DNA from 2 places in the Micromonospora sp. LH3U1 genome. Region 1 is predicted to be linked to the other one. Evidence: predicted binding sites of a transcription regulator. Region 1 holds the regulator's gene; the other holds the start of a gene.
What was found. Region 1 encodes HspR, which represses chaperone genes until heat shock. Its sites were predicted from a motif close to TTGAGTNNNNNNNACTCAA; they were not measured.
Positions count from the first base shown of each region.

Region 2: the regulator HspR is predicted to act here: its motif matches at 1,858-1,876, upstream of lon (endopeptidase La).

Region 1 is NZ_CP116936.1:132,080-135,484, forward strand. It holds gene dnaJ (molecular chaperone DnaJ) at 63-1,238, shown strand; gene PCA76_RS00630 (heat shock protein transcriptional repressor HspR) at 1,269-1,709, shown strand; gene PCA76_RS00635 (hypothetical protein) at 1,846-2,052, shown strand; gene PCA76_RS00640 (hypothetical protein) at 2,150-2,581, opposite strand; gene PCA76_RS00645 (cation:proton antiporter) at 2,722-3,405, opposite strand, start outside.
Region 2 is NZ_CP116936.1:3,741,954-3,745,358, forward strand. It holds gene lon (endopeptidase La) at 1-1,834, opposite strand, end outside; gene PCA76_RS17160 (manganese catalase family protein) at 1,976-2,845, opposite strand; gene PCA76_RS17165 (sensor histidine kinase) at 2,929-3,405, opposite strand, start outside.

The sequences.
Region 1 (3,405 bases):
CCGCCCACCGCGCAGCGGTGGGCGGGACGGCCGGGCCATGACGGTCGGAAGGGGGTGGACCGGTGAGTTCGAAGGACTGGATCGAAAAGGACTTCTACGCCGTGCTCGGCGTGGAAAAGGCCGCCTCCGCGGATGACATCAAGAAGGCGTACCGCAAGCTGGCACGTGAGTCGCACCCGGACCACAACCCGGGCGACCCGAAGGCCGAGGAGCGGTTCAAGGCCGCGTCCGAGGCGTACAACGTGCTGTCGGACGCCGGACGCCGCCGCGAGTACGACGAGATGCGCTCGCTGTTCGGCTCGGGCGCCTTCCGGCGCAACGCCGGGGGCCAGCGGGGTGGCACGCCGTTCGACGTGTCCGACATGTTCGGCGGCGGCGGGGGCGGCGACCGTCGTTTCGGAGGCACCGGCTTCCAGGACCTGTTCAGCTCGATCTTCACCGGCGGTCAGGCCGGCGGGCAGGCCGCGCCGCGCGGTCCGGCCCGTGGCCGCGACGTCGAGACCGAAGTGGCGCTGGACTTCGGTGACGCGGTACGCGGGGTGACAGTGCCCCTGACGCTGCGCGCGCCGGGAGTCTGCGAGACCTGCCACGGCAACGGGGCCAAGCCGGGCACCCAGCCGCGTACCTGCCAGGTCTGCCACGGTGCCGGCGTGACCACCCGCAACCAGGGGTCGTTCAGCTTCTCCGAGCCGTGCCGCAACTGCCAGGGCGTCGGCACCGTGGTCGAGGAGAAGTGCCCGGAGTGCCAGGGCACCGGCGGCGTCACCAAGACCCGCACCATGAACGTGCGCTTCCCGGCCGGGGTGTCCGACGGTCAGCGCATCCGGCTGGCCGGGCGCGGTGAGCCAGGCGAGCGCGGCGGCCCGGCTGGTGACCTGTTCGTGCAGGTCAAGGTTCGGCCGGACGACCTGTTTGGGCGTACCGGTGACGACCTGACGCTGACCGTGCCGGTCACCTTCGCGGAGGCCGTGCTCGGCACGGACCTGCGGGTGCCCACGCTCGACGGCGCGATGACCCTGCGGGTTCCGCCGGGGACGCCGAGCGGGCGGGTGCTGCGGGCCCGGGGCAAGGGTGTGGTCCGCCGCGACGGGCAGGCCGGTGACCTGCTGGTCACGTTGGACGTGGTGGTCCCGGCCCGGTTGTCCGACGAGGCGCGCACGGCGCTGGAGGCGTTCGCCGAACAGAGCCCGCCGGCCGCCCGGGAACATCTCGACGCGCGGGTGCGTCGAGTCAGTTAGTCCGGTGGAATGGACGCGGAGGTGAGCGGGATGTCGGGCGAGTTCCTCGGTTCGGGCGACCCTGCCTACGAGGCCAAGGTGCTGATGATCTCGGTTGCGGCCCGGATGGCGGGAATGCACCCACAGACCCTTCGCCAGTACGACCGGCTGGGGCTGGTGCAGCCCGGCCGGGCCGCTGGCGGCGGGCGTCGGTACAGCGTCCGCGACGTGGTGCTGCTGCGCGAGGTGCAGCGGCTCAGCCAGGACGACGGGATCAACCTGGCCGGCGTCAAGCGGATCATTGGGCTGGAGCGGTTGCTGGAGCAGGCGCAGCAGCGGGTGGCGCGGCTGGAGGCCGAGCTGGACGCCGCGTACCGCCGGGTTGCCGAACTGGAGTCGCTGGCCCGCTTCCCGGGCCGTGATCTGGTGCCGACCAACCGCACGTCCACCGCGCTGGTGGTCTGGCGACCCCGCCGGACGCCCGATCGCTGACCTGCCGCTCACCCGGATCTGTTCCTCGGCCCGGACCGCACCGGAATCCCCGGCGCGGTCCGGGCCGCTTCGGTTAGCCTGTCGATACGGGTCCAATCGGCTTAATGCGGACCTACCGGCATGGCGAGGGGGAGCGATGGCGGAGCCGGCAAAGAAGGTGGCCCAGCAGACGGAGGACCGGTTGGAAAGCCTGGCCGAAACCGTCCGCGAGAAGTTCGACAAGGTGACCGAGGGAACCTACCGGGACCGGGTCGTCAAGGGCCGGTTCGCCGATCAGGGCGACCACGGCGGCGACAAAGGCGGCGACAAGGGCCAGGCCAAGACCGAACGGCAGCAGGACTGACCCGGTGACCGACGTGCGGGCCGGGACCCACGGGGGGTCCCGGCCCGTTCGCCGTTCGAAAGTGTGGGCCGGAAGCTGAGCCGTCTACGACTCAGCCTCAGCCGAGGCGGCGGTTTTCCCGGACCAGGCCGCCTTCGCACCAGTCCCGGTAGGCGAAGAGATCCGGTCGGGCCAGCAGCACCCTGCCGTTGTGCGCCCAGATCTTCATCAGCTCGTCGCCGTCACGCTCGGCCTGCTCGACGATCTTGCGGAAGCGGCGCTTCGGGTGGGCGCGGAAGTTCGTCCGAATGCCGTCGGCCGCGTAGATGTAGAGGCAGTGCAGCGCGAAACGCCGGGCCGGGCAGGTCGGATCCATCGCCAACTCAAAGAGTGTCAAGACCAGTCGGTCACCGGAGACCAGCAGGTCCCAGTCGGGTGGCATCGAGGCCAACGGCACCGAATCGGGCTGGTACGCCCAAGCTCGCAACTCCGCCGGAGTCGGATCGACGGGGTTGGCGAAGCCGTGGAACGTCGACTCCTGCACGCTCACCGGCCAACCTTCCGCTCTCGCCCGCGTTGACACTGGCTGCCTGCGGACCCTGGCTGCTGGGGCGAAACGGTAACCCGCCGCCGGTTGCTGCGGTAGTCCCCCTGGGGAGCAATTCAGCAACCGTTGGTCGGGCTTGGTCGTCAGTCGTGGATCGGCACCGGCGCCGGCCGCTGAGCCGCCGCACGGTTGCGCAACCACCGCTTGAACCACGGGAAGTCCGGCAGCCGGGCCAGTATCGGCCCGGTCACCACGGTGATCAGGACGTACGTCGCGGCCAGCGCTGCCAACCGCGGCTCGACGCTCCCGGCTGCCACCGCGAGCCCGGCGATGACGATGGAGAACTCACCTCGGGGTACGAGTGCCAGGCCGGTCCGCCATCGACCGGGTTCCGCGATGCCGACGCGGCGGGCCGCGAGGTAGCCGGTGAGCGTCTTCGTCGCCATGGTGATCACGGCCAGCGCGAGCGCCGGCAGCAGCACCGGCGGGATGTCCCGTGGGTCGGTGACCAGGCCGAAGAAGACGAAGAACACCGCGGCGAACAGGTCCCGCAGCGGGGAGAGCAACTCGGTCGCGTGGTGCGCCACCGGACCGGAGAGCGCGATGCCGACCAGGAACGCACCGACCGCCGCCGATACCTGCAGCTTCGCCGCTAGGCCGGCGATCAGCAAGGTCAGACCGAGTACGCCGAGCAGCAGCGCCTCCGGATCCTTCGCCGACAGGGCGGACGAGATGAAATGGCCGTACCGGATGGCGACCACCAGCACGAGCAGCACCGTGCCCACCGCGACGGCGAGCGCGATGCCACCGCCGAGCAGACCGGTGCC
Region 2 (3,405 bases), 3.5 Mb from region 1:
CCGGCTCGCCCTCCATGCTGGTCGCCTCGATGAAGAGCACGTCACCACCGGCGCCCGTGACCGCGAGGCCGGTTGCCACGCCGGGCACCGCGGTCCGCTCGGCCGACTCCGGGGTGAACTTCGGCCGCCCCAGGTAGCCGGTCAGGTTGTCGGTGTCGACGCGTACCGGGGTCGGGTCGGTCGCCAGGGCCACCGCCACCTTGCGCAGGATCTTGGCCAGGCCACGCTCGAGCTGCCGTACGCCGGCCTCCCGGGTGTACTCCCCCGCGATCAGCGCGAGAGCCTCGTCGGCGACGCTGACCTCGTCGGCGGTCAGCCCGGCCCGCTCCCGCTGCCGGGGCAGCAGGTGGTCCCGGGCGATGGCGACCTTCTCGTCCTCGGTGTATCCGTCCAGGGTGACCAGCTCCATCCGGTCCAACAGCGGACCGGGGATGGACTCCACCACGTTCGCGGTGGCCAGGAAGAGCACGTCGGACAGGTCCAGGTCGACCTCCAGGTAGTGATCCCGGAAGGTGTGGTTCTGAGCCGGGTCGAGCACCTCCAGCAGGGCGGCGGCCGGGTCGCCGGCGTAGCCGGCGGAGACCTTGTCCACCTCGTCGAGGAGCACGACCGGGTTCATCGAGCCGGCCTCGCGCAGCGCGCGGACGATCCGGCCGGGCAACGCGCCCACGTAGGTGCGGCGGTGACCGCGGATCTCCGCTTCGTCGCGGACGCCGCCGAGCGAGACCCGCACGAAGTTGCGCCCGAGCGACCGAGCCACGGACTCGCCGAGACTGGTCTTGCCCACCCCGGGAGGACCGGCGAGGGCGAGGACCGCGCCGGAGCCGCGACCGCCGACCACGCCGAGGTTGCGCTCCGCACGCCGGTTGCGCACGGCCAGGTACTCCAGGATGCGGTCCTTCACGTCGGCCAGGCCGGCGTGGTCGGCGTCGAGCACCGCCCGGGCCGCGGCCAGGTCGGTGTTGTCCTGGGTACGCGTGCCCCACGGCATCTCGAGCACGGTGTCCAGCCAGGTGCGGATCCAGCCCGCCTCCGGGGAGGCGTCACTGGCCCGCTCCAACTTGCCGACCTCGCGCAGGGCCGCCTCGCGGACCTTCTCCGGCAGCTCGGCGGACTCGACCCGGGACCGGTAGTCGGCCGAGCCGTCCGGCTCGTCCTCGCCCAACTCCTTGCGGATCGCGGCGAGCTGCTGGCGCAGCAGGAACTCCCGCTGGGACTTCTCCAGCCCTTCGCGGACGTCACTGTTGATCTGCTCGGTGACCTCCTGCTCGGCCAGGTAGTCCTTCACCCAGCCGACCAGAAACTCCAGCCGGGCGGTGACGTCCGGCGCGGCGAGCAGTTCGGTCTTCTGGTCCAGGGTCAGCCAGGGCGCGTAGCCGGCCGAGTCGGCCAGTTCGGAGAGGTCGGTCATCCGCTCCACCGCGTCGATGACCTGCCAGGCGCCTCGCTGCTGGAGCACGGAGGTCACCAGGGCGCGGTACTCGCGGGCGAGTTCCCGGGCGCGGCCGGCGGGAGCGGGTTCGTCGAGTTCGGTCGCCTCGACCCAGAGTGCGGCGCCGGGGCCGGGCACGCCGGAGCCGATCCGGGCCCGGGACAGGCCACGGATGACGGCGGCGGGCTCACCCTCGGGTAGCCGGCCGACCTTCTCGATGGTGGCGACCACGCCGACCGGGCCGTACTCGCCGTCGATGCGGGGCACGGCCAGCAGCTTGCGGTCGCCGGTCGCCCGCGCCGCGTCGATCGCGGCCTGGGTGGTCGGGTCGAGGGTCACCGGGATGACCATGCCGGGCAGCAGCACGGCGTCGGTCAGGGGAAGTACCGGAAGAGTTGCCATCGAACACCTGCTATCGCGTTGAGTTGAGCGTGTCTCACTCAAGTAACAAAGCGTTCCCCTTGTTCCGATCTGTGGCCCAGGACACTGTCCGCCCGTCCCGTCGGGGTCGCCCGGGACCGGCGGGCGACCCGACGAGGCGCATCAGGTGAGCTTGCTCTTCACCGTGTTCACGACCGAGCCGGCCACACCCGGGTTGGTGCCGTACAACCGCGGATCCCCCGGAGGCAGCACCGGCTCCGGGGCGTTCGCCCGCGGGCTGTCGCCGTACCGGAACTCGCCCTTGCCATCCGGCGTGGGCCCGGACGCCCAGCGCCCCTCGTTGGCGTCGGTGCCCGAGGAGAAGCTCAGGTAGGTGTAGCCGAACTCCTCGGTGAACTCGCCAGAGTCCGGGAATGCCTCCGGCACCGGCATGTCCTCCAGCCCGTCCTCCTTGAGCTGCTCGATCGCCGCCAGCCACATGTTCTGGTGCATGGTGTCGCGGGCCAGCAGGAAGCGCAGCATCTGCTTGACCCCCGGGTCGTCCGTCATGTTGAACAACCGGGCGACCTGGAGCCGACCCTGCGCCTCCGCGGTGACGTTGAGCTGGAAGTCGGCCAGCAGGTTACCGCTGGCGGTGACGAACGAGCCGTTCCAGGGCACCCCGTTGGCGTCGGCGGGCAAGGCCCCGCCACCGCCATGGATGAAGTGCGCCGGGTTCGACGCGGCGAAGGTCGCCGCGCCCCCGGGGTTGTCCGCGATGCCCTCCGACAGCGACAGCGGCGCGTTGTCCAACAGTCGGGTGATCATCGTGACGATCATCTCGACGTGGCCCATCTCCTCGGTGCCGACGTCGAGCAGCAGGTCCTTGTACTTCCCGGGCAGCCGGCAGTTCCAGCCCTGGAAGAGGTACTGGTTGGCCACCGTCATCTCGCCCCACTTGCCGCCCAGAACCTCCTGCAACCGGCGGGCGAACGCGGCGTCCGGGCCGTCCGGCTTGGCCTCGAACTGCAGATCCTTGACATGGCTGAACATCTGACCTCCTCGGGTACCGACAGTGGTAGCGAGGCGGTTCCCGCCTCGCTGACCCGAGCGGGCCAACCCGTGTCCCGCTCGGGTCAGGGCACCGGGCGAGCCATCGGCAGCAGCACCTCCAGCGCCACGCCGCGCGGCCGCAGCCGGTGCACCCGCAGCGCTCCCCCATCCGTCACAATGAGCTGCCGCACGATCCACAGCCCCAACCCGGACATCCCGACGGCCGGCGCCGGGCGGCGCAACGCGGCCAGCAGGGCATCGTCGACCCGACCCTCGTCGGTCACCAGGATGCTCAGGCCGGGACCGCGCAGCGTGGCGTAGAGCCCGATCTGCCCGTCCGGCGGCCCGTGCCGCAGCGCGTTCTCCACCAGGTTGACCAGCACCTGCCGGGTCCGACCCGCCGGCACCGGGCAGGAACCCGCCCGCCGGGTGGCCCGCGCACGCCGCCGACCCGCCGGAACCAGCGCCGCCGCCTCGCGCAGGATGCCCGCCAGCGGGACGACCGACTCCGGTTGTGGGGTCAGCGCCAGCGCCCCGGTGCCGGCGGTCGCGTCGCGCAA